DNA from 4 places in the Pantoea sp. y20 genome. Region 1 is predicted to be linked to each of the others. Evidence: predicted binding sites of a transcription regulator. Region 1 holds the regulator's gene; each other region holds the start of a gene.
What was found. Region 1 encodes CRP, which controls carbon source genes, mostly activating them, when cyclic AMP is high. Its sites were predicted from a motif close to ATGTGANNNNNNTCACAT; they were not measured.
Positions count from the first base shown of each region.

Region 2: a site for CRP is predicted at 2,002-2,019, ahead of ACYAC5_RS03895 (CdaR family transcriptional regulator). Genes of this name have one in related genera too.
Region 3: a site for CRP is predicted at 1,156-1,173, ahead of epd (erythrose-4-phosphate dehydrogenase). Genes of this name have one in related genera too.
Region 4: a site for CRP is predicted at 1,735-1,752, ahead of ACYAC5_RS00580 (PTS mannitol transporter subunit IICBA). Genes of this name have one in related genera too.

Region 1 is NZ_CM142816.1:3,803,038-3,806,191, forward strand. It holds gene ACYAC5_RS17710 (phosphoribulokinase) at 1-574, shown strand, start outside; gene ACYAC5_RS17715 (OsmC family protein) at 636-1,040, opposite strand; gene crp (cAMP-activated global transcriptional regulator CRP) at 1,346-1,978, shown strand; gene ACYAC5_RS17725 (YccS/YhfK family putative transporter) at 2,037-3,154, shown strand, end outside.
Region 2 is NZ_CM142816.1:870,720-873,873, reverse strand. It holds gene ACYAC5_RS03900 (alginate lyase family protein) at 1-748, opposite strand, end outside; gene ACYAC5_RS03895 (CdaR family transcriptional regulator) at 748-1,905, opposite strand; gene degP (serine endoprotease DegP) at 2,090-3,154, opposite strand, start outside.
Region 3 is NZ_CM142816.1:3,380,924-3,384,077, reverse strand. It holds gene tkt (transketolase) at 1-1,017, shown strand, start outside; gene epd (erythrose-4-phosphate dehydrogenase) at 1,361-2,380, shown strand; gene pgk (phosphoglycerate kinase) at 2,432-3,154, shown strand, end outside.
Region 4 is NZ_CM142816.1:117,979-121,132, forward strand. It holds gene ACYAC5_RS00580 (PTS mannitol transporter subunit IICBA) at 1-1,595, opposite strand, end outside; gene ACYAC5_RS00585 (DUF3053 domain-containing protein) at 2,053-2,766, opposite strand; gene ACYAC5_RS00590 (gamma-glutamyltransferase family protein) at 2,940-3,154, opposite strand, start outside.

The DNA.
Region 1 (3,154 bases):
TACCTACGATGAAGCCGTGCCGTGGAATCAGGTGCCGGGCACCTTTACGCCGTGGCAGCCGCTGCCGGAAAACACCGATGTGCTGTTCTATGAAGGCTTACACGGCGGCGTGGTCACGCAGCAGCAAAATGTGGCGGAGCATGTCGATCTGCTGGTTGGCGTGGTGCCGATTGTTAACCTTGAGTGGATTCAGAAGCTGGTGCGTGACACCAGCGAGCGCGGCCATTCACGCGAAGCGGTGATGGATTCGGTGGTGCGGTCAATGGAGGATTACATTAACTTCATCACGCCACAGTTCTCGCGCACCCACATTAACTTCCAGCGCGTGCCGACCGTTGATACCTCAAACCCGTTTGCCGCACGCGAAATTCCGTCGCTCGACGAAAGCTTCGTGGTGATTCATTTCCGTGGTCTGGAAGGCATCGCGTTCCCCTATCTGCTGGCGATGATTCAGGGATCGTTTATTTCGCACATCAATACGCTGGTGGTGCCGGGTGGCAAAATGGGATTGGCGATGGAGCTGATTATGCTGCCGCTGGTACAGCGACTGATTGAAGGGAAGCGGATTGAATAAGCGGAGTCATTCCGTAGCGGCGCAATTTATTGCGCAATAAATTGCGCCGCTACAATCCGAGTTATAACTCGATCACTTCATAGCTGTGGGTAATTTCCACGCCTTTACCCAGCATGATCGCTACCGAGCAATATTTTTCCGCTGACAGATCAACCGCACGCGAAACGGCCTTGTCGCTCAATGCTTTACCGCTAACGATAAAATGCAGGTTGATGTGGGTAAAAATGCGTGGCGCTTCTTCACGGCGTTCCGATGTGAGCTTCACTTCGCAATCGGCCACATCGCTGCGCCCTTTTTGCAGGATCGACACCACATCAATAGCGCTACAGCCGCCCGCGGCCATCAGCACCATCTCCATTGGACTTGGCGCTTTATCACCGGAATTACCATCCATCAATACCTGATGGCCGGATGAGGATTCTCCGAGAAAGGTAAGACCTTCCACCCATTTCACTCGTGCCTGCATGATTCTTTCTCCTGAAGCGGCGGTTTTGCCGCCAGAGTACGCTTTCACCTGACAAACAGCAATCCAGAGTAATCCCCCTTCTGCTGAAGCGAGACAACACAAGACAGCTCGCAAAAGCTGTGCTACAAACAGTGCTGAAAATATTTTCGTCATCACAGACGAAGGCCGGAAGAATCAAAAGCGTAGCTTAAGAGTCCACCCGGAATAATTTTTCCTTTACTGGAAACGCTCGACGATTAAACCGCCTGACAGGGAAAAAATGCCCCCTGTGTTTTGGGCACGATTACAACAGAGGATAATAGCGAATGGTTCTCGGCAAACCGCAAACAGACCCTACACTCGAATGGTTCCTGTCCCATTGCCATATTCACAAATATCCATCCAAAAGCACGCTCATCCATCAGGGTGAGAAAGCGGAAACGCTGTACTACATCGTAAAAGGTTCCGTAGCGGTACTGATTAAAGATGAAGAAGGCAAAGAGATGATTCTCTCCTACCTCAATCAGGGGGATTTCATCGGCGAACTCGGTCTTTTCGAAGAAGGCCAGGAACGCAGTGCTTGGGTGCGTGCGAAGTCTGCCTGCGAAGTGGCTGAAATTTCATACAAAAAATTCCGTCAGCTGATTCAGGTAAACCCGGATATTTTAATGCGACTTTCGTCGCAAATGGCGCGTCGTCTGCAAGTGACATCTGAGAAAGTGGGCAACCTTGCCTTCCTCGATGTCACCGGACGTATTGCGCAAACGCTGCTAAATCTGGCCAAACAGCCAGATGCGATGACTCACCCAGACGGGATGCAAATCAAAATCACCCGTCAGGAGATTGGTCAGATCGTGGGCTGCTCACGCGAAACCGTGGGTCGTATCCTGAAAATGCTGGAAGATCAGAACCTGATCTCCGCACACGGTAAAACCATCGTCGTTTACGGCACCCGCTAATTTCTTCTCACCCACGGCGTGATGGCAACATCGCGCCGTTTCTATTTGCGATGAGCTGATGTGGCGCCGAATCATCTATCATCCCGAAGTTAACTATGCGCTGCGGCAAACGCTGGTGCTGTGCCTGCCTGTGGCTCTCGGTTGGCTGTTTGGCGATCTGCAAAAAGGTCTGCTGTTCTCGTTAGTGCCGGCCTGCTGCAACATGGCGGGACTGGATACGCCGCACAAACGCTTCTTCAAACGCCTGATTGTGGGTGGTTCGCTGTTTGCCACCGGCAGTTTCCTGATGCAAATCCTCACCGCTTACCAGATTCCGCTGCCACTGATTTTGCTGGCGCTGCCGCTGCTGATTGGCGTAACCGGCGAAATCGGCCCGCTGCACGCGCGCCTGCTGCCCGCCACACTCATCGCCGCCATCTTTACGCTCAGCTTAGTGGGACGCATGCCGATGTGGGTGCCGCCGCTGCTCTACATTGGCGGCACGCTGTGGTACGGCTTGTTCAACTGGTTCTGGTTCTGGCTGTGGAAAGAGCAGCCGATGCGCGAATCGCTCAGCCTGCTGTTCCGCGAGCTGGCGGATTACTGCGATGCCAAATACACCTTACTGACGCAGCTGACCGATCCGGAGAAAGCGCTGCCGCCGCTGCTGGCGCGCCAGCAAAAGGCGGTCGATCTCATCACCACCTGCTATCAGCAAATGCATATGCTGTCGGCGAGCCGCGATAACAGCCACAAACGCCTGACGCGCGCTTTTCAGGTTGCGCTGGATTTACAGGAACACATCTCCGTGAGTTTGCATCAGCCCGAAGAGGTGCAGAAGCTGGTTGAGGAGAGCCACGCCGAAGCGGTGATTCGCTGGAACGCCAAAATTATTTCGGCGCGGCTGCGCGTGCTGGCGGATGCGATTCTCTACCATCAGCTGCCGGATCGTTTTCACATGGAGAAACAGCTCGGCGCTCTGGAGAAAATTGCACGCCAGCATCCGGATAATCCGGTCGGCAACTTCTGCCTGTATCACTTCAGTCGCATCGCCCGCGTATTGCGTACGCAGAAGCCGCTCTACACGCGTGACCTGATGGCCGATCGCCAGCGCCGTTTGCCGCTGTTGCCGGCGCTGCGCAGTTATCTGTCATTCAAATCCACCGCGTTACGCACCGCAGCCCGCTTCGCTGTGAT
Region 2 (3,154 bases), 1.3 Mb from region 1:
CCTGCGTGCAATACCAACTGCCATGATTATTCACCGCCGCCGCTTCTTGCAGTGCTAGCGGATTGTGCCGCAGCCAGTGCAGATACTCGCTAAACCATAAATGCATCGCTTGCTGATCGGCAGGCTGCCAACCGGGCGCATTGCGTAGCAAAGTCAGCGCATCCACCACGCGCGTGGCAAAGTAGCGCCCATCGAGCACGCCATCATGGCGGCCCGCGGATCGGCCCGGAATGCCTTGAGCAAAGTTAAGATTAGGGTGCATACGGCTGGTGGGATTGATAAACCAGTGACGCATCATCGCCAGCGCTTTATCGGCATAACGTTGATTGCCAGTGAAGTACCACGCCAGCGTCAGGGCCTGAAAATCGGCGGTAAAGCGCGCCAGCCGCACGCCATCACTTTGATCATTCTTACTGGCAGGATTCACTTCGCCATCACGACGCTGCCACGGCAGGCCGTCGGCGCTGCTGGCGTCCGGCCACCAATAGGCGCTCAGGCTTAAATAATCCTGCTTCGAGCCGCTCAGCGGCATCATACCTTTATCGGTGACGCTGGGATTGGGGTGTTGTAGCGCGTTATCCGCTTGCTGTTTAAGCTGATGCCAGGCGTCGAGCGTTGGCGGCGCGGCCTGATGATGTGCCAGCTGCTGCTTAACTTTCTGCAGATCGTTTAATGAGAGAAAGGCCGGATCGTTAGCCAAACTTAGCGCGCTATACAGCCACAGCAACGCAATCCACAGGTTTCTCATTAACTTTGCTCATCCAGTTGAAGCGCCACGTACAGCAGCAAGCGATCGTCAAAATTGCCCAGATCGAGCCCAGTGAGCTCGGAAATACGGTTGAGGCGATACTCCAGCGTGTTGCGATGAATGAACAGCGCGCGTGCCGTGGCGCTGGGTTGCACGTTGTGGCTGAACCACGCCACCAGCGTGCGTCGCAGCAAGCCATTGTTATCCATGCTTTTCAGCTTTGCCAGCGGGCGCGCCAGTTCGTTGGCCTGCCAGCCGCCGCGTAAACTGTCGAGCAGCACCGGCAGCACCAGATCCTGATAAAAATAGCTGCGCTGTTCCGGCATGCGCTGTTTGCCCACCATCATGGTGGTACGCGCGGTGCGGTACGAACGTGCGATGCTGCCGGGACCGGTAAAGTAGTTGCCGAGCGCGATGCGCATTCGCACCTGGCCGCTCTCCTTCATGCGTTGCAGCAGTTGATCCACGCGACGACGATGATCGTCCTGATCGTAGCGGCCATGTACATTCAGTGCCGGTTTCAGCACCACCATTTCGGTGAGTGAAACAATCGCAATCAGGTTGTCGCGCTCTGGCGTGGTCAGCAGCGTTTGCAGCTGTTGCAGCTCGGACATGGCGCTATCAACGCCGAGCTGGCCGCTGTCCACTTCCACCACCGCCACCACGCGCGGTTGATTGAGATCGATGCCGAGCCGCTGCGCCCATTCGCTGAGCGCTGGCGATAAGGTTTCGCTGCGCACCAGATTCAGCACCAGCTCTTCTCGCAAGCGGCTATCTTGCGCCAGCATGTGTAGCAAACGCGCCTGTTCCAGCATCATTTCGGCGGTCATACACACCAATTCGCCGTAGTGACGCAGCGTTGCCGGTTGGCCGGTCAAACCGATCACGCCGACGATATCGCCATCAATACGCAGCGGCAAATTGATGCCAGGACGCACGCCGTGCAGATGTTTTGCCACCGCTTCGTCGATGTCTACCACGCGCCCTTGTGACAGCACCAAAAGCGCGCCTTCGTGCAATTCGCCAATGCGTTCACGATCGCCACTGCCGATGATGCGACCACGCGCATCCATCACGTTGACATTGCTGTCAATAATTTGCATGGTGCGGGCAACAATATCCTGAGCCAGTCGCGCATCGAGATGATAGGTGGCCATCAAACACTCCGGAGATAAGGACGAACAGACAGAATACGCATCCGTTACGGCGCTGACATTGTGCAACTGCACATAGCCAGCGGGATTATGCGGGATTTGCGGTAAGCGTCACATTCAGTACCGGACATTTGCACAGACACAAAAAAGGCGAGCCAAAGCTCGCCTGTTATCAACAACCTGAAACTTACTGCATCAGCAGATACAGGCTGCTGTCACCGCGCTGTACGTTCAGTGCCAGCACCGAAGGTTTGGTGTCGAGCACTTTACGCAGCTCGCCAAGATTAGCCACGGCTTGCTGGTTGACACCCAGAATCACGTCACCTTTCTTCAAGCCAATACGCGCCGCTGCGCTGCCAGGCTTGACGCTATCGACGCGCACGCCTTTCTGGCCGTTGGTATCAATATTGCTGAGATCGGCACCTTCAATACCGGTGTAAATGGTGGCGGACTGCACTTTATCCTGCGAGCTCTGCTGCAGTTCAACGGTGACGTTCACCGGTTTGCCTTCGCGCAGCAGACCCAGCTGCAGCTTGGTACCGACCGGCAGCGAGCCGACTTCGGCACGCAGCGCTGCAAAGCTGGTCAGCGCTTTACCGTTCATCGACACCACCACGTCACCCGCTTTCACGCCGGCTTTCGCCGCAGCAGAGTTCGGCAATACCTGGCTAACAAAGGCGCCACGCTGCGCATCGACTTTCATCGCTTTCGCCAGCTCTGAGTTCAGCTCGGTGCCCATAATGCCCAGCTCGCCGCGTTTCACCTGACCGTACTCCACCATCTGCGCGGTAAGGTTTTTCACCATTGAACTTGGAATGGCAAAGCCGATACCGATGTTGCCGCCGTCCGGCGCCAGAATCGCGGTGTTAATCCCGATCAGCTCGCCGTTAAGGTTTACCAATGCGCCACCGGAGTTACCACGGTTAATCGCCGCATCGGTCTGGATGAAGTTTTCGTAATTTTCAACGTTCAGGCCGCTGCGGCCCAGCGCCGAAACAATCCCCGAAGTCACCGTTTCGCCAAGGCCGTACGGGTTACCAATCGCCACGGTGTAATCACCGACGCGCAGGTTGTCGGAGTCGGCAATCTTAATTGCGGTGAGGTTTTTCGCATCCTGCAGCTGAATCAGCGCGATATCTGATTGTGGATCTTTACCGATCACTTTGGCGTCGTAACGACGTCCATCGCTGAGCTGCACCTGGATTTTGGTCGCGTTATCCACCACGTGGTTGTTGGTCACCACATAGCCTTT
Region 3 (3,154 bases), 420 kb from region 1:
AAACGTCGCGTCAACAATGAGCTGCCGGCGAACTGGGCCAGCGAGTCGCAGAAGTTCATCGAGCAGCTGCAGGCCAGTCCGGCGAAAATCGCCAGCCGTAAAGCCTCGCAGAACGCCATCGAAGCCTTCGGCAAAATCCTGCCGGAATATCTGGGCGGCTCCGCTGACCTCGCGCCGAGCAACCTCACCATGTGGTCCGGCTCGAAGCCAATCAACGAAGATGCGGCGGGCAACTACATCCATTACGGCGTGCGCGAGTTCGGTATGACCGCGATCGCCAACGGTATCGCGCTGCATGGCGGTTTCCTGCCGTACACCGCCACCTTCCTGATGTTCGTCGAGTACGCGCGTAATGCCGCACGCATGGCCGCGCTGATGAAAATCCGTCAGATCATGGTGTACACCCACGACTCAATTGGTCTGGGCGAAGATGGCCCGACGCATCAGCCGGTTGAGCAGATGGCCAGCCTGCGCGTGACGCCAAACATGAGCCTGTGGCGCCCGTGCGACCAGGTTGAGTCAGCGGTAGCGTGGAAGTACGCGATTGAACGCGTGGACGGCCCGTCGGCGCTGATCTTCTCGCGTCAGAACCTGGCGCAGCAGGATCGTAGCGCTGAGCAGCTGGCTAACGTGGCGCGCGGCGGTTACGTGCTGAAGGACAGCGAAGGCACGCCTGAGCTGATCCTGATCGCCACCGGTTCAGAAGTGGAGCTGGCGGTGGCAGCGTTTGATCAGCTGACGGCGGAAGGCCGCAAGGTGCGCGTGGTGTCTATGCCATCCACCGACGCCTTCGACAAGCAGGACGCGGCTTACCGTGAATCCGTGCTGCCAAAAGCGGTTGCCGCACGCGTGGCGATTGAAGCGGGTATCGCGGATTACTGGTTCAAATACACCGGCCTGAACGGCGCGATCGTCGGTATGACCACCTTCGGTGAGTCGGCGCCTGCGGATCAGCTGTTCAGGGAGTTTGGCTTCACCGTTGAGAATGTGGTGAAAACGGCGAAATCGATTCTGTAACTTTGTGCAGTAAATTGCGCCGCTACCGGTTATGCATCGCCTGTAGCGGCGCGATTCATCGCGCACACCTGCAATGCAGGCGTATCTAACCTGAAACGGTTCAATTATTCCTGCAGTAATAATCCGCCAGAGCAAAATTTGTGACGTAGATCCAATATTCAGCCACTCACTTGATCGCAATCATTCCCGTTATTCCTCTCTTGCATTACTCTAGCTGAACCGTTTCAGTCGTGAGCGAAATCGTGCATCTCACTCGCGCGGGTAAGCAATAATTCCCTGTACAAACCGGTGTGAAACGCTCAGGCTAATCGGCACGTTTTTTCGGGTGTGGTTGAAGGTAGAGATGACCGTTCGCGTAGCAATAAATGGTTTTGGTCGTATCGGGCGTAATGTGTTGCGTGCCCTGTATGAAACCGGTCGCCGGGCTGAGATCACCGTGGTCGCCATTAATGAGTTGGCAGACGCCGCCGGTATGGCGCATCTGCTGAAGTACGACACCAGCCACGGCCGTTTTGCCTTTGATGTGCGCCAGGAGCGCGATCAGCTGTTTGTCGGTGACGACACCATTCGCATCCTGCATCTGGCCGAAATAGATGTGCTACCGTGGCGCGAGCTGAGTGTCGATATCGTGCTGGATTGTACCGGAGTGTACGGTAGCCGCGCTGATGGCGAAGCCCATTTACAGGCGGGCGCGAAGAAAGTGTTGTTCTCGCATCCGGGCGGCAACGATCTCGATGCCACTGTCGTGTTCGGTGTTAACGAACAAGCTCTTAAACAAACTGACCGCATTGTCTCCAACGCATCCTGCACCACCAACTGCATTATTCCGGTGATCAAGTTGCTGGATGACGCCTTTGGCATTGAGTCGGGCACCGTGACCACCATTCACTCGGCGATGCACGATCAGCAGGTGATCGACGCCTATCACAGCGATCTGCGTCGTACCCGCGCCGCCAGCCAATCGATCATTCCGGTAGATACGCGTCTCGCTGCTGGCATTACCCGTATTTTTCCGAAATTTAACGATCGCTTTGAGGCGATTGCCGTGCGCGTGCCCACCATCAACGTGACAGCCATTGATCTGAGCGTGTCGGTGCGCGAAGCGGTGAAGGCGTGTGAGGTCAACGCGTTGCTGCAAAACGCGTCAGAAGGGGCGTTTCGTGGTATAGTTGACTATACGGAATTACCGTTAGTCTCAGTAGATTTTAACCATGATCCGCACAGTGCCATAGTCGATGGCACGCAAACGCGGGTCAGTGGTCATCACCTTATCAAAACGCTGGTTTGGTGTGACAACGAATGGGGCTTTGCTAACCGCATGATCGACACCACGTTAGCAATGGCCGCAAGCGGTTTCAGGTAAGACGCGGACTGCGTCTGGCAAAACTTATGAGAATCAACGAGAGGGTTCACCATGTCTGTAATTAAGATGACCGATCTGGATCTTGCTGGTAAACGCGTTCTGATCCGTGCCGATCTCAACGTGCCAGTGAAAGAAGGGAAAGTGACGTCAGATGCACGTATTCGTGCTTCTCTGCCTACCATCGAAGCGGCGTTGAAACAGGGCGCGAAAGTGATGGTTACCTCTCACCTGGGTCGTCCGACCGAAGGTGAATACAACGAAGAGTTTTCCCTGCTGCCGGTTGTTAACTACCTGAAAGATAAACTGAACGGCACCAACGTTACCCTGGCAAAAGATTACCTCGACGGCGTTGAAGTCGGCGCGGGCGAATTGGTTGTGCTGGAAAACGTGCGCTTTAATAAAGGTGAGAAAAAAGACGAAGAAGGGCTGTCGAAGAAATATGCCGCACTGTGCGACGTGTTCGTGATGGATGCCTTCGGTACCGCGCACCGCGCACAGGCTTCTACCCACGGCGTGGGCAAATTTGCCCCAATCGCATGTGCCGGTCCGCTGCTGTCAGCTGAGCTGGAAGCGCTGGGCAAAGTGATGAGTAATCCAGAGCGTCCGCTGGTTGCTGTGGTTGGCGGTTCTAAAGTGTCGACCAAATTTGATGTGCTGCAGTCGCTGGTGAAGATTGCTGACACCGTGATTGTCGGCGGCGGTATCGCGAATACCTTCGTTGCTATCGATAACAACGTCGGTAAATCACTGTACGAGCCAGACTTCGTCGAAGCA
Region 4 (3,154 bases), 540 kb from region 1:
TGCACGTAGCCGCCTTTCACCAGCTGCTCACCCGCAAAGCGAATCGCCTGCTCTTTATGGGTGGCACTCAAACCGAGGAACACGTTGTCTGCACCCAGTTTGAACAGGTGCGCGTTGCCTTCGTCGTAGCTGTCAGCCAGCGTGGTCTGCACGGTTTCACGACGCGCTTCGCTGCGGTTAGCGGCCACCAGACGTTCGGTCAGGTTGCTGTACAGCGCGCTATCAAGGAAGTTGTTCAGCGAAATGTGCTGCGCCTGCGGTGCCTGACGCATCGCACGTTCGGTCAGATCGCGGTGGGTAATCACCAGATCGACGTCGCCCGGCAGCGAGTTAATCGCCGTGTTGGTGACGGAGATATTGCTCAGACCTGCGTCCTGCACTTTCTTACGCAGCACGCCCGCACCCATCGCACTTGAACCCATACCGGCGTCACAGGCTACGATGATTTTACGCACGTGGTTCAGGTCAACGCTCATCGCATCGCCAGCAACTGGCGAACCGGCAACAGCCTGACCTTTTGACTGCGCTTTCATATCCTGCATGCGCTGTGTCGCCGCTTCGATATCGTCATCTTCTTTCACTTTGCTGGTTTTCAGCAGGATAGCTGAGACCACAAAGGAGACGGCAAACGCAGCGATAATGGCAGCGATATTCGCGAAGTAAGCGCCTTTTGGCGTCATCGCCAGCACCGCCAGTATGGAACCTGGAGAAGCCGGAGAGACCAGGCCGCCGTTCAGCAGTGTCAGGGTGAATACGCCAGTCATACCGCCGAGAATAACCGCCAGCAACAGACGCGGCGCCATCAGCACGTATGGGAAGTAAATTTCGTGGATACCACCAAGGAAGTGGATGATCGCTGCACCGCCTGCAGATTGTTTGGCGCTACCGCGGCCAAATACCATGTAGGCAACCAGCACGCCCATACCCGGACCAGGGTTGGCTTCAATCAGGAAGAAGATTGATTTGCCCGCCTCGCTCGCCTGCTGGATACCCAGCGGAGAGAAGATACCGTGGTTGATGGCGTTATTGAGGAACAGGATTTTCGCCGGTTCAACAAAGATTGAGGTCAGCGGCAGCAGGTTGTTCTGCACCATCAGATTCACGCCCGCGGCGAGAATGTGTGACAGGCCTTCAACCAGTGGACCGATAGCGACAAACGCCAGCAGCGCCAGCAGCATACCGATGATACCGGCCGAGAAGTTGTTAACCAGCATCTCGAAGCCGCTTTTGATCTTGCCATCAACAACGCGGTCAAAGGATTTGATTGCCCAGCCGCCCAGCGGACCGGCAATCATGGAGCCGAGGAACATCGGCATATCGGCACCGACGATCACGCCCATGGTGGTGATCGCACCGACCACGCCACCGCGATCGCCGCCAACCAGACGGCCACCGGTGAAACCAATCAGCAGTGGCAGCAGGTAGGTGATCATTGGGCCGACGAGTTTCGCCAGCGTTTCGTTTGGAATCCATCCGGTTGGGATGAACAGCGCAGTGATGATACCCCATGCGATAAACGCACCGATGTTAGGCATCACCATATTACTCAGAAAGCGACCAAAGCTCTGAACCTTGACCTTTACTGATGAGGACATAAACCCACCCCTTATTGAGACGCGCTGCAATAAGAGAGCGCGTTTGTTTTTGTTTGAACGTTACGGCGGGGGCCGTGGCATTACTGTATGCACGCGGACTCTAGCACTAGTTTATTACGCTGCGTAGAGCTGCACCTAAGTGTGATGCAGATCACGCTAAGCTGGGGTGATTGGGGGGCAATAAGGTGACATCGATCACAAAAAGGCGCTGTAAGAAAGCAACGGTGCCGAAAAATTAAGCAAAACAAGGCGATGAATGTGACTTAAGTCACCTTTTGAAGTGGGCGCTTTATTGTGTAAGTGTGATCAATGTCACAAACTATTTGTGGTCGAAAATGCGCCAGATCACAATATGCTGCAGCAGATAAGTGAGCTGTAAGGAAGTGACGAAATTCTGAAAAGGGATAACAGACTTTCAGGGTCGCCATTGATGGCGACCACTAAAATAGTTCGGCTGTTACAACCCGCCTTGCACCGCATTTTGCGCTTGCGTCAGCGCTTGCGCGTTGCTGGAGAGATTGCTCATCAGCGTGTTGTATTGCGTTGCCTGATCCTGGGTTGGGAACTGTACACCGCCATCGTTGAAGGTTACGCGCGTGCCTTGCGATTGCAGATAGTCGCCGGTTTGCACGGCTGCCTGGCTCAGCGCCTGCAGCTGTGGCAGCAGCGGAATCAGCGTGCTCGCTGGCTGCGTCACGACTTTGACGTAGGCCGCGTCATACACTTTCTTCAGATCATCCGGCTGCTTCAGGGTGGCTTTGCTGCTGTCCGCCTGCATTTTGGCGCTCTGAATCTGCTGGGTCAGCACGCTCAGATTGCCGCTGGCCTGGCGCAAGCTATCGCGACGCGTGAGGTAATCCTGCGGTACACGAATCGCCGCTAACTCATCAACCACCGGGCGCATGCCTTGCTCAATCGCCTGATTGGTCTGCTGCGAGAAGCCATAAAGGATGGCGTAGTCGCTGGCGTAGTTGCCGAAGGTTTGCTTTTGGTTTTCACTCAGGCTTGGCAGATGTTCGCCACTGCGCATCACCGTGTTCTGAAGGAAGTCACTGAACGCTTTACGCTGATCGCCCTCTTTGTCACCGCAGGCTGTGAGTTGCAGCACCACTAACGCGCTGACCATCAGCATGCCGGTACGCATCCAGATGCGAGAAATTCCTGACGCCATGATGAACTCCTGTTATGGCTAATTCGATTCGATGGGAATGGTCCTAAAGAATAGTGCAATGGCCTGACGGGTACAACGGGCGGCGTTTGCCTGGTGCGCATAAATGCGCACCCGATAAGGAAATGGCGGAATTCCAGGGTCACCGATAATGGTGACCGTTTTAACACGTTAAATCAAAACACCAGCGCCTGCCCATCCTTACGGCTTTCAGTGGCGGCGATATAGAAGCCTTGCGGATCGCGCACAATCGCCTGCGCACCGCCGAAGTTATAGCCAAGCAAAGGATCTTCCAGCGTGATCTGGTGCCCCATCTCGCGCAGCTTCGCCAGCACGTTACGGTCGATGCCGGGTTCAACCACCACCGCACGTCCTTGCTCAACGCGCCAGC